3 regions of the Ruegeria sp. BB9 genome follow, and region 1 is predicted to be linked to each of the others. Evidence: riboswitches for the same ligand, from Rfam matches in the RefSeq annotation. Region 1 holds a riboswitch; each other region holds the start of a gene.

Region 1 (4,700 bases):
TTGATCAACTCTTCCGGGCTAGGCAGGTCGGCCACATGGGTCAGGCGGATCACCGCCATTTCCGCGGCCATCATCGCGTTGGGGGCGGCCGAGACTTCCTCGAGCGCCTTCAGCAGCATCTGCCACATCCGGGTCAGCACCCGCATCGGCAACGCCTCGGCCATCTGCTGGCCGCGGGTGCGCTCATCGGGCGAGACGGTGGGGTCTTCGGCCGCGTCGGCGGTGATCTTCACCACCGAGACCCAATGCGTGATTTCGGCCAGATCGCGCAGCACCGCCAGCGGGTCGGCGCCCTCGGCATATTGCGCGCCCAGTTCGGTCAGGGCCCCGGCCGCATCGCCGCGCAGGATCATGTCCATCAGGTCCAGCACGCGGCCCCGGTCGGCCAGTCCTAGCATTGCGCGCACCTGATCGGCAGTGGTTTCTCCGGCACCATGGCTGATCGCCTGATCCAGCAGCGAGGTCGCATCCCGGGCCGAGCCTTCGGCGGCGCGGGTGATCAGGGCCAGCGCGTCATCCGAGATTTCCGCGCCCTCGGCGGTGGCGATCTTGCGCAGCAGGCCGATCATCACCTCGGGCTCGATCCGGCGCAGGTCGAACCGTTGGCAGCGCGACAGCACGGTGACCGGAACCTTGCGGATTTCGGTCGTGGCGAAGATGAATTTCACATGCTCGGGCGGTTCCTCCAGCGTTTTCAACAGCGCGTTGAAGGCGCTGGTCGACAGCATGTGGACTTCGTCGATGATGTAGATCTTGTAGCGCGCGCTGGCCGCGCGATAGCGCACGCTGTCGATGATCTCGCGGATGTCGTTCACGCCGGTGCGGCTGGCGGCGTCCATTTCCAGCACGTCCACGTGGCGACCTTCCATGATGGCCACGCAATGCTCGCACTGGCCGCAGGGTTCGGTCGTTGGGCCGCCATTGCCGTCGGGGCCGATGCAGTTCATGCCCTTGGCGATGATCCGGGCCGTGGTCGTCTTGCCGGTGCCGCGGATGCCGGTCATGATGAAGGCCTGCGCGATCCGGTCCGCCTCGAACGCGTTTTTCAGCGTGCGCACCATGGCATCCTGACCGACCAGGTCGGCAAAGGTTTCCGGGCGGTATTTTCGGGCGAGAACCTGATAGGCGGGGCTGGACTGTGTGGTCATGTCTGCTCTGACGGATTCGTACTGACGATGCAGGGTAGAGTTCCAGGTGCCCCGCGTCCACAGCACCGGTGCAGGTTTTTCGCTTTGGCGAGCGCGCGGTGTGAGGCATACTGCGCGGATCAAGTTCAATCAGCCAGTTTCGGGGGGAACGTCTGATGACAAATCTTGTGGTTCATGCATTGCAGGTGGGTGGCGGCACGCTGGCCCTGACCTCGGTTCCCGGCGGTGGCGGCGACTATGAAGGAGACCTGGACCTGATTTCAGCCTGGGCGCCGGGGCTGGTGATTTCGATGACAACCCTTGCCGAACTGGTTTCTGTGGGTGCAGGCGAATTGGGCTGTGACATTCATCGGCGCGCCTGTCGGTGGGCGCATCTGCCGGTCGCCGACTTCTCGGCGCCGTCGACCGAGATATCCGGCCGCTGGCCCGAAGTCAGCGCCGCCGCCCGCCATGCGCTGTCGGGCGGCGGGCGGGTACTGGTCCACTGCCGGGGCGGTTGTGGGCGGTCTGGCATGGTTGTTCTGCGCTTGATGATCGAGAGCGGCGAGCAGCCGGAACAGGCCCTGAAACGCCTGCGGGCCGTACGCCCCTGCGCGGTCGAGACTGATGCTCAGATGGACTGGGCCGTCGCCCCGGCGCGCGAGGCACTGGCGACCTGACCTTCAGGCGGTTGCGCGGAACTCGCGCTCGGCCCTGACCACGGGCATGATCGCCGTGGCCTGCAGCATCGCACAGGGTCGATCACTGATGACCTGCGCAGGCAGGGCGTCGCTCTGGTCGTCAAACAGCATGTCGGCGTAGGTATCAAGGCAGTCGGACGGTGTGTCGGCGGCCGCTCCGCAATACACGCGGATCCGTTCGGGACGTGCATCGAACCGCGCCGTGCAGCCATGTTCGCAATGGGCCAGTTCGCTACTGCCTTCCACTTGGAAGTCGGGGGATGTAGCGGCCTGCGCCGTCGCCATTGCCTGCGCGATGGCCCGTGCCATGCGCGCCAATGCCGGGCAGGTCTTTCCGGTGCGCTGGCAGATGGTTGCCGCGAATTCATGGGTATCGGTCTTCCAAATCATGTTGCGCCCTCCGCGCGCTGGGCGAGGTGGATTTGGACAGACGCCGGTTTCAAGGCCAGACCCTGCCCGGACACCCCGTCCGAGTTTCGGTTTCACGTTTGATGGCAGGTCTCCTGACTTGCGGGTCTTTGCTTTGCCGACCTTCCCAACCTTGCGGTCAGTGGTATTTAGGCATCGCTCTCCGCCTACAGTTGCGGGGGCAGTCGCGGCCTTGGTCCGCTCCGGAGTTCCGGGTTGGACCGCACCGTGTTCCCTTTTCATCCCGGACCGAAACGGCACGGGAACCATCCCCTCATCGCTAGCGGTGTATCCGGGATCGAGTCAAGACGGTTTCAGCCCGGTTGCCGGAGTGAGTCCCAAGGGAACAGATCAGGCAGTCTGCGCAGCACATTCGAATCCCTGCGGGCACGGGCCAATTGCCAGCCGCCTTGCATCACGATGAACAGGGTGTCCGCAGCATTTTCAGGGTCGGAAACTCCGAACCGCGCGGCGTGGTTTCGAACTTCGATGATCCAGCTTTCATACAGACGGTCGGCATGTTCCCGAAACGCGCGGTTGTCGGGGCTTTCGAACAGGGTGGCGGCGATCGGGCAGGTCTCCCATTGGGCCGAGGTGTCGAACAGCTTCGCGATCTTGTGGCACAGGGTGGTGACCCCGTCGCGAAAATCCGCGGCGTCGTCGAATGCCGCAGCAATCATGCTCAACATCCCGTCCGAGGCCCAACTGGCCGCCGCCAGGGCCAGATCCGGCTTGCCCTTTGGAAAATGGTGATAAAGCGAACCCTTGGGGGCTTGCGCTTCGGCCAGCAATTCCGCCAGACCGATACCGTTATAGCCCGAGCGCTGGAACAGTCGGGCGGCAGTCACGATCAGGCGATCTTTGGTGTTTGGTGGACGTTGGGTCATGCAGGCCAAATATTGACAGGCCTAGACCAATTGGTCCAGACACAAAGTATTAGACCGATCGGTCCAGAGTGTTTGGAGGCAAAGATGTTGGATTCGCAGCACGCGGTTGACGTGGAAGACTTTAAGTTTCCGTCGGGCCAGACCCAGCTGGCGGCGCGGCTTTACACTCCGGCGGTCGAGCCGCAAACCGTTGTTGTGCTGAACGGCGCAACAGGAGTGCCACGTGACTACTATCAGCACTTTGCTCGCTGGCTGGCCGCCGAGCGCGGTATGGCTTGCCTGACATATGATTACCGGGATTTCGAGCATTCGCTGACCGGGCGGCTGAAAGACTCGAAGGCCACGATGGCGGACTGGGCGCTGATCGACATGCCCGCAGCGCGTGCCGAGATGCGCCGTCGATACCCGCAGGCAAAACTGTGGGTGATCGGGCATTCGGTCGGTGGAATGCTGGGTCCGCTGCAACCGGAAATCGAACAGATCGACCGGATGATCTGTGTGTGCGCAGGTTTGGTGACGGTGGCCGATCACCCGTGGCCCTACAAGGGCTTGGCGACTTTGTTCTGGTATGGCCACGTGCCACCTCTGGTGCGTCTTCTGGGGTACCTGCCGGGGAAACTTCTGGGATTCGGAGCCGATTTGCCGGCGGGCGTCTATTGGCAATGGCGCAAGTGGTGTACATCGCCCACCAGCTATCTGCCCGAATTGGGAGACACGCTTCCCCAAGCGGATTGGAGTCGGGCGAACGCCACGGCGGATATCATTGCGTTCGAGGATGACCAGACTGTGCCACCGCCCGCCGTCTGGCGGCTGGCTGAACTCTATGGTCCGACCGCCCGTCGGCATTTGTTGGAGCCGAGGGATTTCGGACTGTCCGAAATCGGTCATATCGGCGCCTTCGCCCGGCGCAGCAGTGCCGTTTGGCCGCGATTGATCGCCTGACCCGCCCGCAAGCGCGGTTTTCAGGAACAACGACGAAATACAGAGGTTGGATTGACCGGGCCGAATACGTGGCGTGGCGTCAAGTGAGAGGTTGGACATCGACCCAAGCGGGGCTCGTTGTGGCTGCTTCCTTCCGGACCTGACCAGGTTGGCGAGGCGCTTGCCCGCGCCAACCTCTCGACCGACGATATAGGCATCACGCACCCGCTTGGCAACCCGTCACAAAGACAGGCGTACCCTAAGAAACCCGCGCGCGTCCTGCCCGTCGGTGGTGGCTGCAAAGTGGTCGAGCTCGCGCAGGTAGTTTGCAGCGCGTGGCCCGGTCTTCAGAATCACGGACCGGCCCGCCTGCGGAACAAAGGAAAAGCTTTGGGCGGTGTTTTCCACCGGATCCGGACCCAATCGTCCCGCCAGGTAGTCGCGCAAGATTCCCTGGAGGCTCAGCGGCGGCACCGGGATCAGCCGGGCCGGGTCTGGGACGGGAAAGTTGCCGCCGCCATTGGCTCGGTAGCTGTTTGATGCAACGACGAATTGTTCATCCGGATCGACGGGGCGACCCTGATAGGCAAGATCGCGCAGGCGGGAATGGGACGTGTCGATCGACTGGCCGCCCAAATCATATCGCGCGGGCTGCG
Region 2 (4,700 bases), on a different contig from region 1:
ATTGCGGAGGTTCCGGGCCGGCGCAAGCCGCATCACGTCAGTGTGACTATTTGACAGCCAAATCGGCGATGGCGGCGAACTTGGCGTCCAACTCTGCGGCGATCGCGGGCAAGGTGTCGGAGCCGCCGGTGTAGGAGGCAAAGACAAGGCTGGGTGTCTTGTAGGACAGCGTCGCGGTGCCATCCTCGTTTTCCGTGACGTACAGGCGGATCGGCGCCTCGATCATCGCGGGCACCGATTGTTCCAGAACCCGCACCGCATAGTCGTTGTTGAAGACGCCGATCACCCGATTGCCTGGAATGGTGATGCCGCGCGCGGCGGCGGCCTTGGTGGGCCCGGCCTGCGTTACCACGATCAGACCGTTTGCCTTGACCGCTGCGATCGTGTCGGCCACCAGCGCGTCATGGGTCTTGGTCGTCGGGTGGACGGCCCAACCAGGCCGGGGTTCGATATCGGCCGCCAGCGCGGGAAGCGCCAGCAGGCCTAGGAAAAACATAAGACGTGTCATCACGGGCTCTCCAAGTCGTAGTTGGCCCAAGTCTTCCCGAATTCCCGGGTGCGTACAGTCACAATATCGTGGGTGGCGGGCTTGCGCCGGGGGTGCGAAACCCGCACAAGCGACAGTGTGAAACGGAAAAAAGGCAGGCGAGGGGCATGCGTGTTTTGATCTGCAGCAGCTGCGCGGGCGAGCGCGACTTGCTGGCCGAGCGTCAGGCCGTATTGGAGGCCGTGCGCGCTGCGGGACTGGACGGGCGGGTCGAGATCGCCGAGCATGCCTGTTTCAGCGGCTGCGAGGAGCCGACCGTGGTGGCGATGCAGGGGGAGAGCCTGGCGTCCTACGTGTTTTCGGGAATCGATCCGGTCGCCGATGCCGATGACATTGCGGCGACCTGTCGGACCATTCTGCACAGCCCGAATGGCTGGATCGAAGACGCCCGGCCGTGCGGGCGGCTTCGCTTGTGTCTGCGGGCGCGGATCCCCGCGTTTCAGTCCACCTGAACCGTAACCGAGGCGCTGACCGGCACCCCATCCACGGCCAGCGGGCTGTGGCTGTTGGCGTTCAGCGAGACCTCGATGGTCGTTTCGCCCTTGGGCAGGTCAGGGATGTGCATCCAGTTGCCATAAAGCCGCGCCAGCTTGACGCCGTTCACGTAGACATGCGCATGGCCTTCGCCGGGTTTGTCGTCCAGCGAGGCGTGCTCGGGCGCGAACGTGAAGTTCCGCGGCATCACATGCAGGTTCCAACCCGCCATCGGGTCGGGGGAGACGGCGATCTCCAGCCCCGGCGCGTCCGGTCCGGCGGGCAGGTTGATGGCGGTGCTGTGGTCATGGGCCATGGCCTCGGCGTGATGGCCGCCATGTTGGGCGGGGTCGGCATGGTCGTGGCCGTCGAAGGTGACGCCGTTGGCCGCGGCCAGCACGAACCCGGCACCCCCGCCAAAGACCAGACCGATCGCGAAAAGAGCAAGCGAGCGTGTCATCTTGTTTCCTAAAAAAGCAAATGACCCGCCGGTTGGGCGCCGGCGGGTCGTGGGATTTCGGGGATCAGGCTGCGGCTTCGACGCGCTTGCCCTCGCTTTGCCAGAAATACCCGGCAAACGAACCCAGCAGCACCCAGGCCACAAGGCCCACACCGAAGGCGCGCGCGGCGAACAGTGCCCCGATCTCGGTCGGAACCGGCCCGGTGAACACGTCGGGTTCCGGTGCGCCGATCAGGTGCGGGGCCATCAGCAGCACGGCCGCAACCAGATAGCTGACGATGTTGCCACCGAAAGCGATCAGCCACATGGCCACACCAGCAGCCGCGACGGTTGCCCACCACCAGATCTGCCGCGCAAACACATCGGCTGCGGCAACGCCCGGAACCTCGGGGGCCAGGGTGAAGCCCGGCGCCAGGTGAAAGGCGATGAAACCGGCAAGGCCCCACAGCACGCCCGTGCGCCCGTCAACCGGGTGGCCCTGGGCTTCGGCCAGCGACATCAGGGCGACCAGAACCAGCGCATAGCCGGTATAGGTCAGCATCGTGAACACCACGCTCAGCCCGTCGCGGGTCAGGTCCGAGAACATGCCCGGCAGCTCGGGATGGGCCGAGACGGCTTCGGCTCCGAAATGCACCAGCTCTCCGGATTCATACAGTTCAGCATGCAGCAACACAGGCTGCACGAATACCAACTGCAGCAGGGCGACGATCAACCCGGCTGCAGCACCAGCGAACAACGCGCTGGTCAGAATGCGACTGAACATTGGTTTAGTGGCAGGGGAAGCCGGTTGCGTGGCGCACGTCATGCGCGGCGTCATGCAGCGCCGATGCCTGAACGTGACCGGCCAGGGCGATGATCCCCAGGCCCAGGGCTGCCGCGAACACTGCCGAAAGAATGCCAGCGCGTGCCGTTGATGCGGTTTGCGTTTGTGTCGTCATTTTCTGTCCTCCTGTGCCGCCGCACCCGACGGCCGGTGTTTCATTGTTCGCCTGGCAGGTCTCCTGGCTTGCGGGTCAGCGCCTCTGTTCGCCTTCCCCCCGAACGGATCGGGAGTGGCTGGTTGAACAGGGCTCACCGCTTACAGTCGCGGGGGCGGCTTTGGATTTGACCTGCGCGCAGGCCGCACCAAATTCCCTCTTAGCATCCGGATGTCTCCGGCAGGACCAGACCCGTCCATTTAGACGTGAATGCCGCTGTGGCGCAATCGCCATTTGCGACCTTTCGCGTCAATTCCCGCGCTTTTTCAGAATGTAGATGTCCATGATCCACCCGTGCCGGGCGCGGGCCTCGGCGCGGGTGCGGAGAATCTCGTCGGCCACATCCGCCAGCGGACCTTTGATCAGGATCTGCTCGGGCATACCCACGTACGCCCCCCACCAGATGTCAAAATCGGCCATGTCCAAAATCTGGAACGAACATTCGCCATCGAGCATCACCGCAACCGTATCCGCAGCGCTGGGCCAGCCCTCGTCGCGGAGGCGCCGGCCGGTGGTGACCAGATAAGGCGCGCCGATCTCGTTGATCGGCATGGCATGGGCCGCCGTCAGCGCCTGCAGCGCCGTGATGCCGGGGATCACCGTCGTGTTAGGCTGCGGGTCCAGCCGCGCCGCGATTCGCAGCGAGCTGTCATAGAGCGACGGGTCGCCCCAGATCAGCAAGGCGACGGTGCGCGCCTCAGGGTGCCGGGCCATCGCCTCCTGCCAGCGCAGGGCGATTATGTCGTGCCATTCATCCACGCCGCGCAGGTAGCCTTCCTGCGACCGGCGCTCGGGGATGTCGAAATAGGCGATTTGGGGCGGTGTGTCGGTGACCTTGCGAATGATTTCCTCGCGCACGCCGGCCAGATCGGTCTTGTTGGCGCCCTTGCGCGGGATCAGGATCAGATCGGCCGTGCGGATCGCCTGCGCGCCCTGAAAGGTCACGTGGTCCGGGTTGCCGGTGCCGATCCCGATCAAGACCAGATCAATCATCGTCGCTCTCCGCCAGCGGACCATAAAGGATCAGCGCCGGCGCGGTGCCGATCTCGGAACCCAGGCGCTCGGCCAAGGCACCGACGGTGGACCGGTGCAGCGACTGCTCAGGCGTCGAGACCGACTCGGCCATCAGCGCGGGGGTATCCAGCGGCAGCCCATGCGCGTGCAGCGCGCCGGCTAGCAGTGGAAAGGTGCGCTTGCCCATGAACACCACCGTCGTCGCACCCGGGTCGGCCAGCGCGGGCAGGTTCAAGTCCTCGGGAAGCTTCCCGCTGACATCGTGGCCGGTGACGAACTGCACGCGCCGCGCGGTCAGCCGCCGGGTCAGCGGGATGCCTGCCGCGGCAGCCGCGGCAATGGCTGAGGGGATGCCCGGAATGATCTCGTAGGCGATGCCGGCAGCGCGCAGGGCCACCAGTTCCTCCTCTAGCCGTCCGAACAGGCCGCCATCGCCCGATTTCAGCCGCACGATCCGCTGGCCGGTCTGGGCGTACTCGACCAGCAGGCGGCTGACATGGTCCTGCTTGGGCGAGGGCCGCCCGGCGCGCTTGCCCACGCCCACAAGGTCGGCCTCCTTGCGCGCATGGCTCAGGATCGGCCCGCTGCTGAGATCGTCGAACAGTACCGCATCGGCCTTTTGCAGCCGGTCCACGGCCTTGAGGGTCAACAATTCCGGGTCGCCGGGACCGGACCCGATGAAGGAAACGAAACCGCTCATGCGCTGGCCTCTGCGATCAGATGGAAGAACGTACCGGTGACATGTCCGCGGCGCGATCCGGTCTGTGGGCCTTCGGCGCCTTCGGCGTCAAAAACCCGTGCCAAGGGCGCGTCGGGCTGCTCGATGATCGAGGAATAGTGGAACTCGTGCCCCCGCAGCGCGGTCCCGGCCGAGAACCCGGGCATGTCGGCCAGCAACTCGGCGCGGCGATAGCCCAGGTTGAACTTGCGCTTCTCGTACGAAGTGACAAGGCCCAGCAGCCCGGCCATCCGGTGGCGGGTGCCGTCCTTGTCGATCAGCCCTTCGCCCAGGGCCATGTAGCCGCCGCATTCGCCATGCACGGGCCGCGTTTCGGCATGTTTGCGCAAGCCGGTCAAGAACCGCTCTGCTGCAGCCAGGGTTCCGGCGTGCAGTTCGGGGTACCCGCCGGGCAACCAGACCAGATCGGCATCCGGGGCCGGCGCCTCGTCCGCCAGCGGAGAAAACGGCAGAATCTCGGCCCCGGCCGCTCGCCAGCCTTCCAGAAGA
Region 3 (4,700 bases), on a different contig from region 1:
TGGACAAAACCAGCGCGGGTACCTGTTGCGCCTTTGGTTTCTCGGCCAGGTCCACCCAGGCCATCGCCCGGTCGACGATGGCGGTGATCCGGTCCGGCTCGGGCCGGTGGGCAAAGCGGGAATATTCCAGATGCGGGTCGCGCTTGCCCGGTTCCTTGAACGAGGCGACACCGGCCGAGATGCGCCCGTCCACTTCGGGCAGCACCACATGCATGGCCAGATCGGCAGGCGACAGGCCGCGTTCGGCCTCGGCCCACGCCTTGCGGCGCGAAGTGGCCAGCGCGACCTGAAACACCGGCACGCCCGCCACGTCCAAGGGCGATGTGCCCGACGCGCCTTTGCCCGAAAACGAGGTGGCATTGATGATCGCCGAGGGCGTCATCGCGGGGATATTCTCGGCCAACCACTCAGCCGCCGTAGGCGCCTTGAGCGAGGGTGCGAATAGCCCCACCGCCTGATGACCCCGCGCGCGGATTTCCCGGATCAGCGCCGCGACCGGCGCGGTATCGGCTGAGGTCAGGTAGGCGCGGTAGAAGGTTACGATGATGCGCCGGCCTTGGCCTGCGAAGGCGTCCTCGGGCGCGATCACGCCGCGATCCGGGCACCACGCGCCGCAGTCGGGTAGTGTCTTGGCCCCCATCACCGGCCCGGCATACAGCCCCGCTGCCAGCGCCATCTGCGCCAGAGCCGCCTGGGCTGCCACTTCGCCGCCGGTATCGCACAGATGCGCCAGCCGCCGCAGGGTCGAGACCGGCAGGGTGGAATAATCGTCCAACCGCGTATCCTCGCGCCCGTCGGCGGGCAGAACCGCCAGCGCGATGCCCTTGGCCTGCGCCAGCGCCAGCACCTGCTGCAACCCGTAGGGCCAGTAGGGCACGCCGCCGATCAGCCGGATCAGGATGCCCTTGGCGCCCTCCAGCGTCTGTTCGACATAGGTATCGACCGACAGCGGGTGTTTCAGCGCCGTCAGGTTGGCCAGCCGCAACGAGGGCATCCGCCCCTCGGGCCCGCCGCCGCGATGCCATCCGGCTGCGAAGGCACCCAGATCGCTGTCCGAAAAGGACAGCACCACCAGATCCGCTGGGCTCTGGCCCAGATCGGTCGGGGTCTCGGTTTCCTCGAGCCCGTGGCTTTCGCGAAAGACGACGTGCATCGGTGCTTACTCGGCGGCCTCGGTGACGCCCGTCAGGATGCCGCGGATCGCAGCCTCGTCGATGTCGTGATGCTCGGCGATGACAACAAGGCGCGAGCGGCGCTCCTCGTCCGGCTTCCACGGGCGGTCATACTGGTGCCGCACCCGCGCGCCGACCGCCTGAACCAGCAGGCGCATCGGCTTGCCCTGAACGGCGGCATAGCCCTTAACACGCAGGATGTTCAGCTCGTTTGCCAGACGCTCGATTTTGGCGACCAACTGCGCCGGGTCGGTCTGTTCGGGCAGTTCGACAACGATGCTTTCGAAATCGTCATGTTCGTGGTCGTCATGGCCATCGTGATGCGAGGGGCGGGCGTCCATGTCGTCTTCGGCTGCGGCTTCCAGTCCCAGCACCACGCGCACGTCCACCGCGCCCTCGGCAACCTCGACTACGGGCAGGGGGCGCGGCGCCTCGGCGGCGATGACCTCGCGCGCCTTGGCCACGCCTTCGGGGCCGGCCAGGTCGGGTTTGGTCAGAAGGATGATGTCGGCGCACGAGATCTGATCTTCGAACACCTCGGACAGGGGCGTTTCGTGGTCGATCGAGTCATCGGCCATGCGCTGGGCGTCCACTACCGCGACATTCGGGGCAAAACGGCCTGCAGCCACGGCCTCGGCATCGGCCAGCGCGATCACGCCGTCCACGGTGATCTTGGAGCGGATATCGGGCCAGTCGAACGCCTTGAGCAGCGGTTTCGGCAGGGCCAGACCGCTGGTTTCGATCAGGATGTGGTCGGGGCGCGGGTCCAGCGCCATCAGCGCCTCGATCGTGGGGATGAAATCGTCGGCCACGGTGCAGCAGATGCAGCCATTGGCCAGTTCCATGATGTTCTCCGCCGGGCAATCGGGGATGGCGCAGCTTTTCAGGATTTCGCCATCGACGCCCACGTCGCCGAATTCGTTGACCACCACGGCCAGCCGCTTGCCCTGCGGCTCGGACATCAGGTGGCGGATCAGCGTGGTCTTGCCCGAGCCGAGAAAGCCGGTGATGACGGTGACGGGAAGTTTTTCGAGGGTGCTCATGCTCAGGCTCCAATCGGGGGAATGCGGGCGGCGCAGTTCTTGCGGAAATGTTCAGGGCGGTCGCGCCATTTCACAAGGCCATCATCGGCGGCTAGGTACTTGGTGGCGCCTTCGACGATGATCTCGACATGGTCGGATTCGTTGAGGTTCTCATAGACGAAGGTCCAGCGCGACGGCCCGCCGCGCAGAACGATCGAGCAGCCCTGGTCGCAGTTCGACAGGCATTCGACCGGCTTCAGGGTGATGCCTTCGGGCAGGTCGGCGGCGGCCAGCGCCTTGTGCAGCAGCGTGCCGGGGCGCTGGGCGTCGTCCTCGATGGGCAGCCCGCGTCGGCAGGTGGTGCAGACCAGCAGCTCGACTGGTGTGGTCTCGGTCACGTCTCTCATCCCCATCACTCGGTTGTCGGGGGACGGGGTATGCGCGGGCCACGTTGCGGACATGGGCCCGACACCGGAACACCCCGTCCGGTTTGTATTCGGGCGTTGGCAGGTCTCCCGGCTTGCGGATGTCAGAGCAGTGCTCTGTCGGATGTCCCGCCTTCCCGGCCTGCGGCCAGTGGCATTTGGGCACCCTCTCCGGTCACGGTCGCGGGGGCGGCTGCGTTTGACGGAAAACCGCTGACGCATTCCCTTTTCATCTGTTTGCACAGACACCAACGCAAGCGACATGCGGTACGGGCAGGGGGGTTGTCAAGCGCGCAGGGGCAAGTGCTTTGCGTCGGATCGAAAAAGCGACTTGCCGGGGTCAGTCCGCGGCATCACCGGCCAATCGGTCGCGCAACCACGCGAGGAACAACTGGGCGGGGATGGACGGAGGCGCCGCGCTGACGCTGCGGATCAGGTAGTGCGACTGGGCAAAGGGAATCGCCGGCCCTGCAACCCGGATCGGCGCGCCCTGCGCGATCGCGTTGCGCCCGAACCGCTCCAGAACGGTGGCGTAGCCCGCGCCGGCCATCACCAGTTGCAGCGCCGTGACGGTCGTATCCGCCGAATGCCGCGCGGGGCGGTCGGGCAGGTCGGTGTCCGTCGCCTCGAAGTACCGCGCCCAGTTGTCCTCGTACCCCAGAATGTGGATCAACGGGCCGTTGCGCAGGTCTGGCGCCGGGTCCTGCGCCCGGCAGATGGGCACCAGCCGCTCCGAGCACAGCCGGTCGGCCGCAACACCGGGCCAGTCGCCATAACCCAGCCGGATTTCCACGTCCACATCGGCAGGCGCGGCCGAGTCGTTCCAGATATGCGACACCAGCCGCACGGGGATCTCGGGGTGCTGCGCGCTGAACGCGGGCAGCTCGGCCGCGATCCAGTAGGTCATCGACGATATCGCCGCCCGGATGGTCAACGCCTGTCGCGAGGCGGGGCCGAACAAGCTGTTGGTGGATAGCGCGATATCCGACAACGCCCGGCGCACGGTCAGCGCATAGGACTGGCCCAGCTCGGTCAGCGACAGGTGTCGTGCGTTGCGGGCAAAAAGCGGCTGCCCGAGGTCCGCCTCGAGCGAGCGGATATGCAGCGACACCGCCGTTTGCGTCAGGCCCAGTTCCTGCGCGGCGGTTGTGAAATTCAGGTGGCGGGCAGCGGCCTCGAAGCTGCGCAGCCAGGCCGGATTGGGCAGGCGGTCCATTCAGCACCAAAATTTTTTGCATCTAAACTGACTTTTTATTCGTTTCTTTTGTCGGTGGGCAACGGAAATACTCGGGCCAACGAAATTGCGCCTGCAGGAGGGCAGAACATGAAGGTCGGGTTCATCGGTTTGGGCAATGTGGGGGGCAAGCTGTCGGGGTCGCTGCTGCGCAACGGTATCGACCTGACGGTATACGACCTTAACCCCGATCTTGTGGCGGAGTTCGCCGCCAAGGGGGCAAAAGCCGGTGAAAGCCCGGCGCAGATGATGCGCGATTGCGATGCGGTCATCACCTGCCTGCCGTCGCCCGCTGCCTCGGACGCGGTGATGCAGCAGATGCTGCCCGAGGTGACCCACGGCAAGATCTGGATGGAGATGTCCACCACTGACGAGGCCGAGGTCAAACGCCTGGGGGCCATGGTGATCGAGCGCGGCGGGGCGGCGGTGGACTGCCCGGTTTCGGGCGGGTGCCACCGGGCGGCCACGGGCAATATCTCGATCTTCGCGGGCTGCGACCGGGCAACGTTCGAGCGGATTCTGCCGTTCCTGACGACGATGGGCCGGCGTATTCTGCATACCGGCGATCTGGGCACGGCCTCGGTTCTGAAGGTGCTAACCAACTATCTGGCCACCGCCAACCTGATTACCTGCGCCGAGGCGCTGGTGACCGCCACGGCCGCCGGGATGGATCTGAACACCACCTATGAGGCGATCAAGATCTCGTCCGGCACGTCTTTCGTGCATGAGACCGAAAGCCAGGTGATCCTGAACGGCTCGCGTGATATTTCCTTCACCATGGACCTGGTGAAAAAGGATATCGGTCTGTTCCAGGAGGTCGCCGACCGCGCCGGCGTGCCTTTGGAGA

The links. A riboswitch is a leader RNA that binds a small molecule or an ion and turns the genes downstream of it on or off. The one in region 1 is predicted to bind cobalamin.
Region 2: another riboswitch for cobalamin. It lies ahead of ACR0FC_RS01750 (CbtB domain-containing protein); the one in region 1 lies ahead of ACR0FC_RS11080 (hypothetical protein).
Region 3: another riboswitch for cobalamin. It lies ahead of ACR0FC_RS01820 (DUF1636 family protein); the one in region 1 lies ahead of ACR0FC_RS11080 (hypothetical protein).

Annotation. Positions count from the first base shown of each region.
Region 1 covers NZ_JBQFUU010000003.1:48,997-53,696, reverse strand. Annotated here, with positions in the region: gene ACR0FC_RS11090 (DNA polymerase III subunit gamma/tau) at 1-1,148, opposite strand, end outside; gene ACR0FC_RS11085 (protein-tyrosine phosphatase family protein) at 1,304-1,807, shown strand; gene ACR0FC_RS11080 (hypothetical protein) at 1,811-2,218, opposite strand; cobalamin riboswitch at 2,305-2,522, opposite strand; gene ACR0FC_RS11075 (TetR/AcrR family transcriptional regulator) at 2,551-3,084, opposite strand; gene ACR0FC_RS11070 (alpha/beta hydrolase family protein) at 3,208-4,065, shown strand; RNA gene ffs (signal recognition particle sRNA small type) at 4,147-4,245, opposite strand; gene ACR0FC_RS11060 (5'-nucleotidase C-terminal domain-containing protein) at 4,285-4,700, opposite strand, start outside.
Region 2 covers NZ_JBQFUU010000001.1:354,777-359,476, forward strand. Annotated here, with positions in the region: gene ACR0FC_RS01730 (DUF302 domain-containing protein) at 47-508, opposite strand; gene ACR0FC_RS01735 (DUF1636 family protein) at 655-999, shown strand; gene ACR0FC_RS01740 (hypothetical protein) at 987-1,481, opposite strand; gene ACR0FC_RS01745 (CbtA family protein) at 1,546-2,244, opposite strand; gene ACR0FC_RS01750 (CbtB domain-containing protein) at 2,249-2,419, opposite strand; cobalamin riboswitch at 2,456-2,664, opposite strand; gene cobF (precorrin-6A synthase (deacetylating)) at 2,708-3,451, opposite strand; gene cobA (uroporphyrinogen-III C-methyltransferase) at 3,444-4,172, opposite strand; gene ACR0FC_RS01765 (cobyrinic acid a,c-diamide synthase CobB) at 4,169-4,700, opposite strand, start outside.
Region 3 covers NZ_JBQFUU010000001.1:368,698-373,397, forward strand. Annotated here, with positions in the region: gene cobN (cobaltochelatase subunit CobN) at 1-1,153, opposite strand, end outside; gene cobW (cobalamin biosynthesis protein CobW) at 1,160-2,215, opposite strand; gene ACR0FC_RS01820 (DUF1636 family protein) at 2,218-2,601, opposite strand; cobalamin riboswitch at 2,683-2,887, opposite strand; gene ACR0FC_RS01825 (LysR family transcriptional regulator) at 2,960-3,835, opposite strand; gene ACR0FC_RS01830 (NAD(P)-dependent oxidoreductase) at 3,944-4,700, shown strand, end outside.